Regions from separate parts of the Rossellomorea sp. GQ25 genome, predicted to be linked through region 2. Evidence: a T-box and tRNA genes for the amino acid it is inferred to sense, from the RefSeq annotation. Region 2 holds a T-box; the other holds one or more tRNA genes.
What was found. The T-box of region 2 lies ahead of alaS (alanine--tRNA ligase). A T-box ahead of a tRNA ligase gene usually reads a tRNA of that ligase, here a tRNA-Ala.

Region 1: it encodes a tRNA-Ala, which carries the amino acid that the T-box ahead of alaS (alanine--tRNA ligase) is inferred to sense. The anticodon was not compared.

Annotation. Positions count from the first base shown of each region.
Region 1 covers NZ_JCAXEQ010000003.1:479,300-482,725, reverse strand. Annotated here, with positions in the region: gene nagA (N-acetylglucosamine-6-phosphate deacetylase) at 1-390, shown strand, start outside; gene nagB (glucosamine-6-phosphate deaminase) at 377-1,126, shown strand; tRNA gene AC6CIB_RS13230 (tRNA-Ala) at 1,291-1,363, shown strand; gene AC6CIB_RS13225 (GNAT family N-acetyltransferase) at 1,476-2,021, shown strand; gene AC6CIB_RS13220 (potassium channel family protein) at 2,081-3,073, shown strand; gene AC6CIB_RS13215 (YugN-like family protein) at 3,066-3,426, opposite strand, start outside.
Region 2 covers NZ_JCAXEQ010000004.1:135,105-138,530, reverse strand. Annotated here, with positions in the region: gene AC6CIB_RS14100 (AI-2E family transporter) at 1-977, shown strand, start outside; T-box leader at 1,054-1,281, shown strand; gene alaS (alanine--tRNA ligase) at 1,343-3,426, shown strand, end outside.

The sequences.
Region 1 (3,426 bases), on a different contig from region 2:
CAAATTACAGACGAGCGATTAATCCTCATCACTGATTCCATGAGAGCCAAGTGCTTGAAGAATGGCCAGTATGATCTTGGCGGCCAGATGGTGACGGTTAAGGACGGGAAAGCCTTATTAGACGAGGACACATTAGCAGGAAGCGTACTGAAGATGAAAGATGCCTTTACAAATATCCAGGAATTCACAACCGGGGATTTGAGAAGTGCGATCAAAATGACCGCTGAAAATCCTGCCAGACAATTAAATGTCTTTGATCGAAAAGGAAGCCTTGCTCCCCTGAAAGATGCAGACATTGTCATATTAGACAAAAACAAAGATGTATACACAACGATTTGTAAAGGAAAAATAGCCTATATTCGAGAGGATGATACTCATGAAACTAATTGAAGTGAAAGACTACCAGGAAATGAGTCAAGTCGCTAAAGACTATTTATTATCCAAGGTAAAAAGCTCTGAACAACTGACACTGGGATTGGCCACAGGCGGAACACCACAAGGTCTTTATGAGGCATTAATAAATGACCATAAACAGAACAGGACTTCCTATCAACATGTATCTTCATTTAATTTGGACGAATACATCGGATTGTCCGGTAAACACCCTAACAGCTACTACCATTACATGAATGACCACCTATTTAAACATATTGATATTGAATCAGAGAACACCCACATTCCTTCTGGAAAAGCAGTCGACCTCGAAAAGGAATGTGAGGCATATGATGAAAAGATCCGTTTACATGGAGGAATCGATCTTCAAATTCTGGGAATCGGCAGCAACGGACATATCGGATTTAATGAACCAGGTACTTCTTTTGATTCTAACACCCACATTGTCGAGCTTGCTCAGTCTACACGTGAGGCAAATGCCCGTTATTTTGACTCGATTGATGAAGTACCTGCACAAGCCATTACGATGGGGATTTCTACGATTATGAAGAGCAAAGAAATCCTTCTGCTTGTTTCAGGTGAGGCTAAACAAGTGGCCATGAAAAAGTTAGTTGAAGGAGAAATCTCTGAGAACTTCCCTGCTTCTATCTTGAATCGCCACGAACACGTCACGGTGATTGCCGATAAAGAAGCGTTGGCAATGGTGAAAGGTTTAGAGTTGTTGAATAGATGAAAGGATGAAGATGTGGAGTGATCAGATTTGGTTCACATCTAAAAAGGCTTTGAACCATTGGTTCGAAGCCTTTTTAAATCGTTTCACATTCCAGTACAAAAAAAAGCAAAAAAATGATTGACGAATGCCGGGTACTTTTTTATAATTAATCATGACCGATTCACGGGGCATTAGCTCAGCTGGGAGAGCGTTTGGCTGGCAGCCAAAAGGTCAGCGGTTCGATCCCGCTATGCTCCATACCAAAAAAACCTTGGGATTATCCCAAGGTTTTTTCTTTATTCGTTTTTTCTTTTCAACCTCAACCGGGAACTTCCATGATATACTTTCATGTACAAAGGGGTTGAAAATAATGGAAAAATATCCAGTTTTAGAGACCGAGAGATTCATACTGAGACAGCTCACTATGAAAGATGTTGATTTTCTTTATGAGCTTTACACTTCTGAGGACGTGCTCCGCTATTTTGGCATGAGTCCGATCGAATCGAAAGAAGTGGCTGTCAGTATGGTAGAGAACTACGATAAGCACCTTGAAACAGGCGGTCCCATGCGCTGGGCGATTGTGGAGAATACCACTGACAAAATACTCGGTACATGCGGATTTCACGCCATTTCCAAAGCCTATAAACGCTGCGAAATAGGCTATGACTTGAGTCCCGGACATTGGGGTAAAGGTATCATGGGAGAGGCACTCTCTCCTTTACTTACCTATCTGTTTACAAATAGAGGAATGAACCGTGTAGGGGCAGTGATCGTCCCATTTAATAAAGCTTCTTCAAGAGTGATTGAAAAGCTTGGTTTCAAACAGGAAGGATTACTCAGAGAGTATATTCTTCAAGATGACCATAAATATGATGCTTACATGTACAGCTTGTTAAAGAAAGAATGGCTTTCATAGTTATGAGAAGAACCTGAATAGGCAATAATGGTCAGTGCAGATGAAAAGGAGCTGGTAGAATGGTACAGCAGATGTTTCAGGGATTTTTGCGCTGGCCTTTAGTTGTTCGGATATTTATGATTGCGATTACACTGATGCTCTCTTTTGGAACGATTATTCATTACATAGAGCCCGATACCTTCCCTTCTCTATTCGATGGGATCTGGTGGGCGATTATTACGACTTCCACTGTGGGTTATGGAGATTTTGTTCCTACATCGTTTGAAGGCAGACTGATTGGCATAATTCTCATTTTAGTAGGTGCCGGTTTTCTTTCTACTTATTTTGTCATGCTTGCAGCCGAAACGGTCATGACACAAAATGCTTATTTGGAAGGCAAAGCAACATTCAAGGGGAAGGATCATGTTGTAGTCGTAGGGTGGAATGAGCGGACGCGTGAAGTGATTAACCAACTAACTTCCCTGCAGTCCCAATGTGATATCATTTTGGTCGATGAAACCCTGCAAAAGAATCCATACAATAATAACCATATCCATTTTGTTAAGGGAACCCCTTTTAGAGATGCCATTTTAAAAAAAGTAAATCTCCATGAAGCATCGATCGCCATCATTACCGCTGATCAAAATAAAGATGAGATAACGGCAGACATGAATTCTGTCTTAACTCTTCTTGCCATTAAAGGGAATCACCCTGATTTATATACGGTCGTTGAAATCCTCCAGAAAGATCAAGTAGCGAATGCCGAGCGGGCAGGAGCCGATGAAGTGATTCAAACGAATATGCAAACAAGCTATGTGATGATGAACAGTATCATTTCTCAAGGGATGTCTAAAACCATCTTAAAATTATTGAATCATTTAAAAGGAAACAATTTAAAGCTGATACCTGTTTCAGGAGAACACATCAATGAGAGCTTTCACTCGTTAAGTACAAATCTTTTAAAGAATAATATCATCCTTTTAGGCATAAAAAAAGGAGAAAACACGACTGTGAATCCTCCTTTGACGACTTTGGTTGAAGAAACGGATGAGCTACTTGTGATCTCTAGCTAGAGAATAGAACGTTCTCCAGCTCTTTTACAAGGTCTTTCCCGACTTCAATATACTCTTCCGGGAAGCTTGCATCAGAATCTTGTGGTTCAGAAAATTGATTGACCGAGCCTGAGAAGGTTCCGGTTGATGCGTAATCGTCCAAGCCACGCTTGTATTTATGAGAGAGAAGGAACGGTTTACCGAATTCTACCGTGGCCCCCCTTGAATCCAATTGTCCGTCAACAGACGTAAACGGTACTCTCAAATACTGGTAACCCACTTCGTCATCAATTTTGTAATCGAAATAGCCGTGATCATAATCCCAATTACCACCTATCGAATATCCAAGCGGCTTTAATAGCTGTTCAAGCTTA
Region 2 (3,426 bases):
ATCCGGTGCTGGAAGTCATGTTATTTTCCTTCCTTCCCTTCTTGATAGGGGGATTCATTGCATATTTGCTTCATCCTATAGTAGAAAAAATCCATGAGGCCGGCATTCATAGAGGAATAGCAATCATGCTCATCTACATCCTTTTCTTCGGAGGATTAGGATACGCGGTGTATAAGGGAACTCCGATCATCATACATCAGCTGAAAGATTTATCAGAGAATGCGCCACTATTTACAAAACAATACCAGAGGTGGCTGGACTATGTGCAAAGCGAGACTTCCACTTGGCCTGACGGAATACAATCTCAATTAGAGGAAAGAATAGATGGGATCGAAGCCTGGTTGACGGGGCTGGTAGCAGCCGTTTTGGCCACTGTGATGAAGTTTATGAACAGCCTTCTGCTTGTTGCGATCATTCCCTTCGTCTCTTTTTATTTATTAAAGGATATTACCAAAGTGAAAAAATTTCTGTGGCAGCTTACTCCTAAAAAATGGAGGGACAGTGCGATTTCATTCTCAAAGGATGTGGATGAATCACTGGGAGGTTATATCAGGGGACAGCTTTTAGTTTGTTTGATCATTGGGGGGCTTTCTGCCGTCACACTCTGGTTGATCGGCATGAAGTATCCCTTGATTCTCGGATTGATCATTGGGGTAACCAATGTAATACCCTATTTCGGACCGATTATCGGAGCGGTTCCCGCTGCCATTGTAGCAAGTACGATTTCTGTCAATATGGTGATTTATGTCGTCATCATGGTAGTAGTTCTCCAATTCTTGGAGGGGAATATTTTATCGCCTTTCATTGTCGGAAAAAGCCTTCATATGCACCCACTGTTTATTATGGCGGCCCTTATCATTGGTGGTGAAGTGGGGGGGGTGATCGGCATGATTGTTGCAGTACCCTTTTTAGCTGTGGTAAAAGTAGCGATTTTACATGGACGAACCCACTTCATTCATGCAGTAGGGGAAGATTAAATTAAAAAATTAGGCTCAACATTGACAAATACAGTGAATATTTCTATAATCCAACATATACAAGTATTCGTATAAAATGAAAGCAATGAAGGATCGAGTAAGTTATAGTCCATCTACCAGAGAGAAATCCCCCCAGGCTGTAAGGGATTTTAGATGAAGGATAACCGAATGCTAATCCTGAGTGCAGGTAAAGCCTGCCGTGTAGCCGCGTTAAGGTGTTTTGAGGGATGAATATAAGAAAAGCTGAAGGCTTTTCTCTATTCATAACCAGGGTGGTACCGCGAGAATAGCTCTCGTCCCTGTTTTAGGGATGAGGGCTTTTTTGTATTCTTTTTTAACTATACATACAAAGGAGGAAGCTTCAAATGAAAAAATTAACAGGTGCAGAAATTCGTCAGAAGTTTTTAGATTTCTTTCAGGAAAAAGGACACAGTGTTGAACCAAGTGCATCATTGGTTCCACATGAGGATCCGTCCCTTCTATGGATCAATAGTGGGGTAGCGACATTAAAGAAATATTTTGATGGACGTGTCATCCCTCAAAATCCAAGGATCGTGAATGCCCAAAAGTCGATTCGTACAAATGATATTGAAAACGTAGGGAAAACAGCACGTCATCACACGTTTTTCGAAATGCTTGGAAACTTCTCGATTGGAGAATATTTTAAAGTAGAAGCAATTGAATGGGCTTGGGAATTCTTGACCGACACGAAATGGGTCGGTTTTGATCCTGAAAAACTGTCTGTTACCATTCACCCCGAAGATCACGAAGCATTCGACATCTGGAACAAAAAAGTTGGCGTACCAGCTGAACGAATCATTCGCATCGAAGGGAACTTCTGGGATATCGGGGAAGGTCCAAGTGGGCCGAATACAGAAATTTTCTACGACCGTGGGCTGGAATATGGGGACAACCCTGAAGACCCTGAATTATATCCTGGAGGAGAGAATGATCGTTATCTTGAGGTATGGAACCTTGTGTTCTCACAATTCAATCATAACCCTGACGGAACGTACACTCCGCTCCCTAAGAAGAATATTGATACCGGTATGGGACTTGAACGTATGGCATGTGTGGTTCAAGAAGTACGTACAAACTTCGATACTGATTTATTTATGCCGATCATTTCGGCTACTGAAGAAATTTCCGGTAAGTCATACGGCAAAGACAGTGAAATCGACGTAGCGTTCAAGGTCATCGCCGATCATATCAGAACGGTTGCCTTTGCCATCGGTGACGGAGCTCTTCCTTCCAATGAAGGCCGCGGGTATGTATTAAGAAGATTGCTTCGCCGTGCGGTTCGCTTTGCGAAACAAATCGAAATCAACCGTCCATTCATGTATGAATTGGTCCCGGTTGTTTCTGAAATTATGGTGGATTTCTATCCGGAAGTGAAACAAAAAGCGGAATTCATTCAAAAAGTAGTAAAAAATGAAGAAGATCGTTTCCACGAAACATTGAACGAGGGGCTTGCTATTCTTTCTTCCATCATCAAAGTACAAAAATCTGCAGGTAATAAGGTCGTTCCTGGTGAGGATGTCTTCCGTTTGTACGATACCTACGGATTCCCGGTTGAATTAACGGAAGAATATGCAGAAGAAGAAGGATTAACAGTTGATCATGATGGTTTTGAAAAAGAAATGGAAGCTCAGCGTGAAAGAGCGAGATCGGCTCGCCAGGATGTAGGAAGCATGCAGGTGCAGGGTGGAGTCCTTAGTGACATCAAGGTAGAAAGTCGCTTTGTAGGGTATGACACTTTAGAAACGAGTGCTACTATTCTTGAACTATTGGTTGACAATGAACGTCAGCCGAAAGTAGATAAAGGACAGGAATGTCAATTCATTCTGGACCAGACACCTTTCTACGCGGAGAGCGGCGGACAAATCGGCGATAAAGGGTACATTGAAGCTTTGGGTGTGAAAGTTTTGGTGACAAACGTCAAGAAAGCGCCTAATGGCCAAAACCTTCACTCTGCCATCGTTGAAGAGGGTACGTTAGAGCAACATGCACAGGTGCTTGCTAAAGTGTCCCGTGAATCCAGAACAAGAGTGGAGAAAAATCACACAGCTACTCACATCCTTCATCAGGCATTGAAAGATGTTCTTGGAGAGCATGTAAACCAGGCAGGTTCTTTAGTAGAACCAGATCGTCTGCGATTCGACTTCTCTCATTTTGGTTCTGTTTCCCAAGAAGAGATTGAGCGAATCGAAACCATCGTCAATGAGAAGGTTTGGAAGGCTATTCCAGTGAACACAGCCCTTAAATCATTATCAGAGGCAAAAGCGATGGGGGCGATGTCTTTATTCGGAGAAAAATACGGTGAAGAAGTTCGCGTCGTATCGATTGGAGAATATAGCTTAGAACTTTGTGGTGGCTGTCATGTATCGAACACGTCTGAAATCGGGTTATTTAAGATTCTTTCTGAAAGTGGAATCGGAGCAGGCACGAG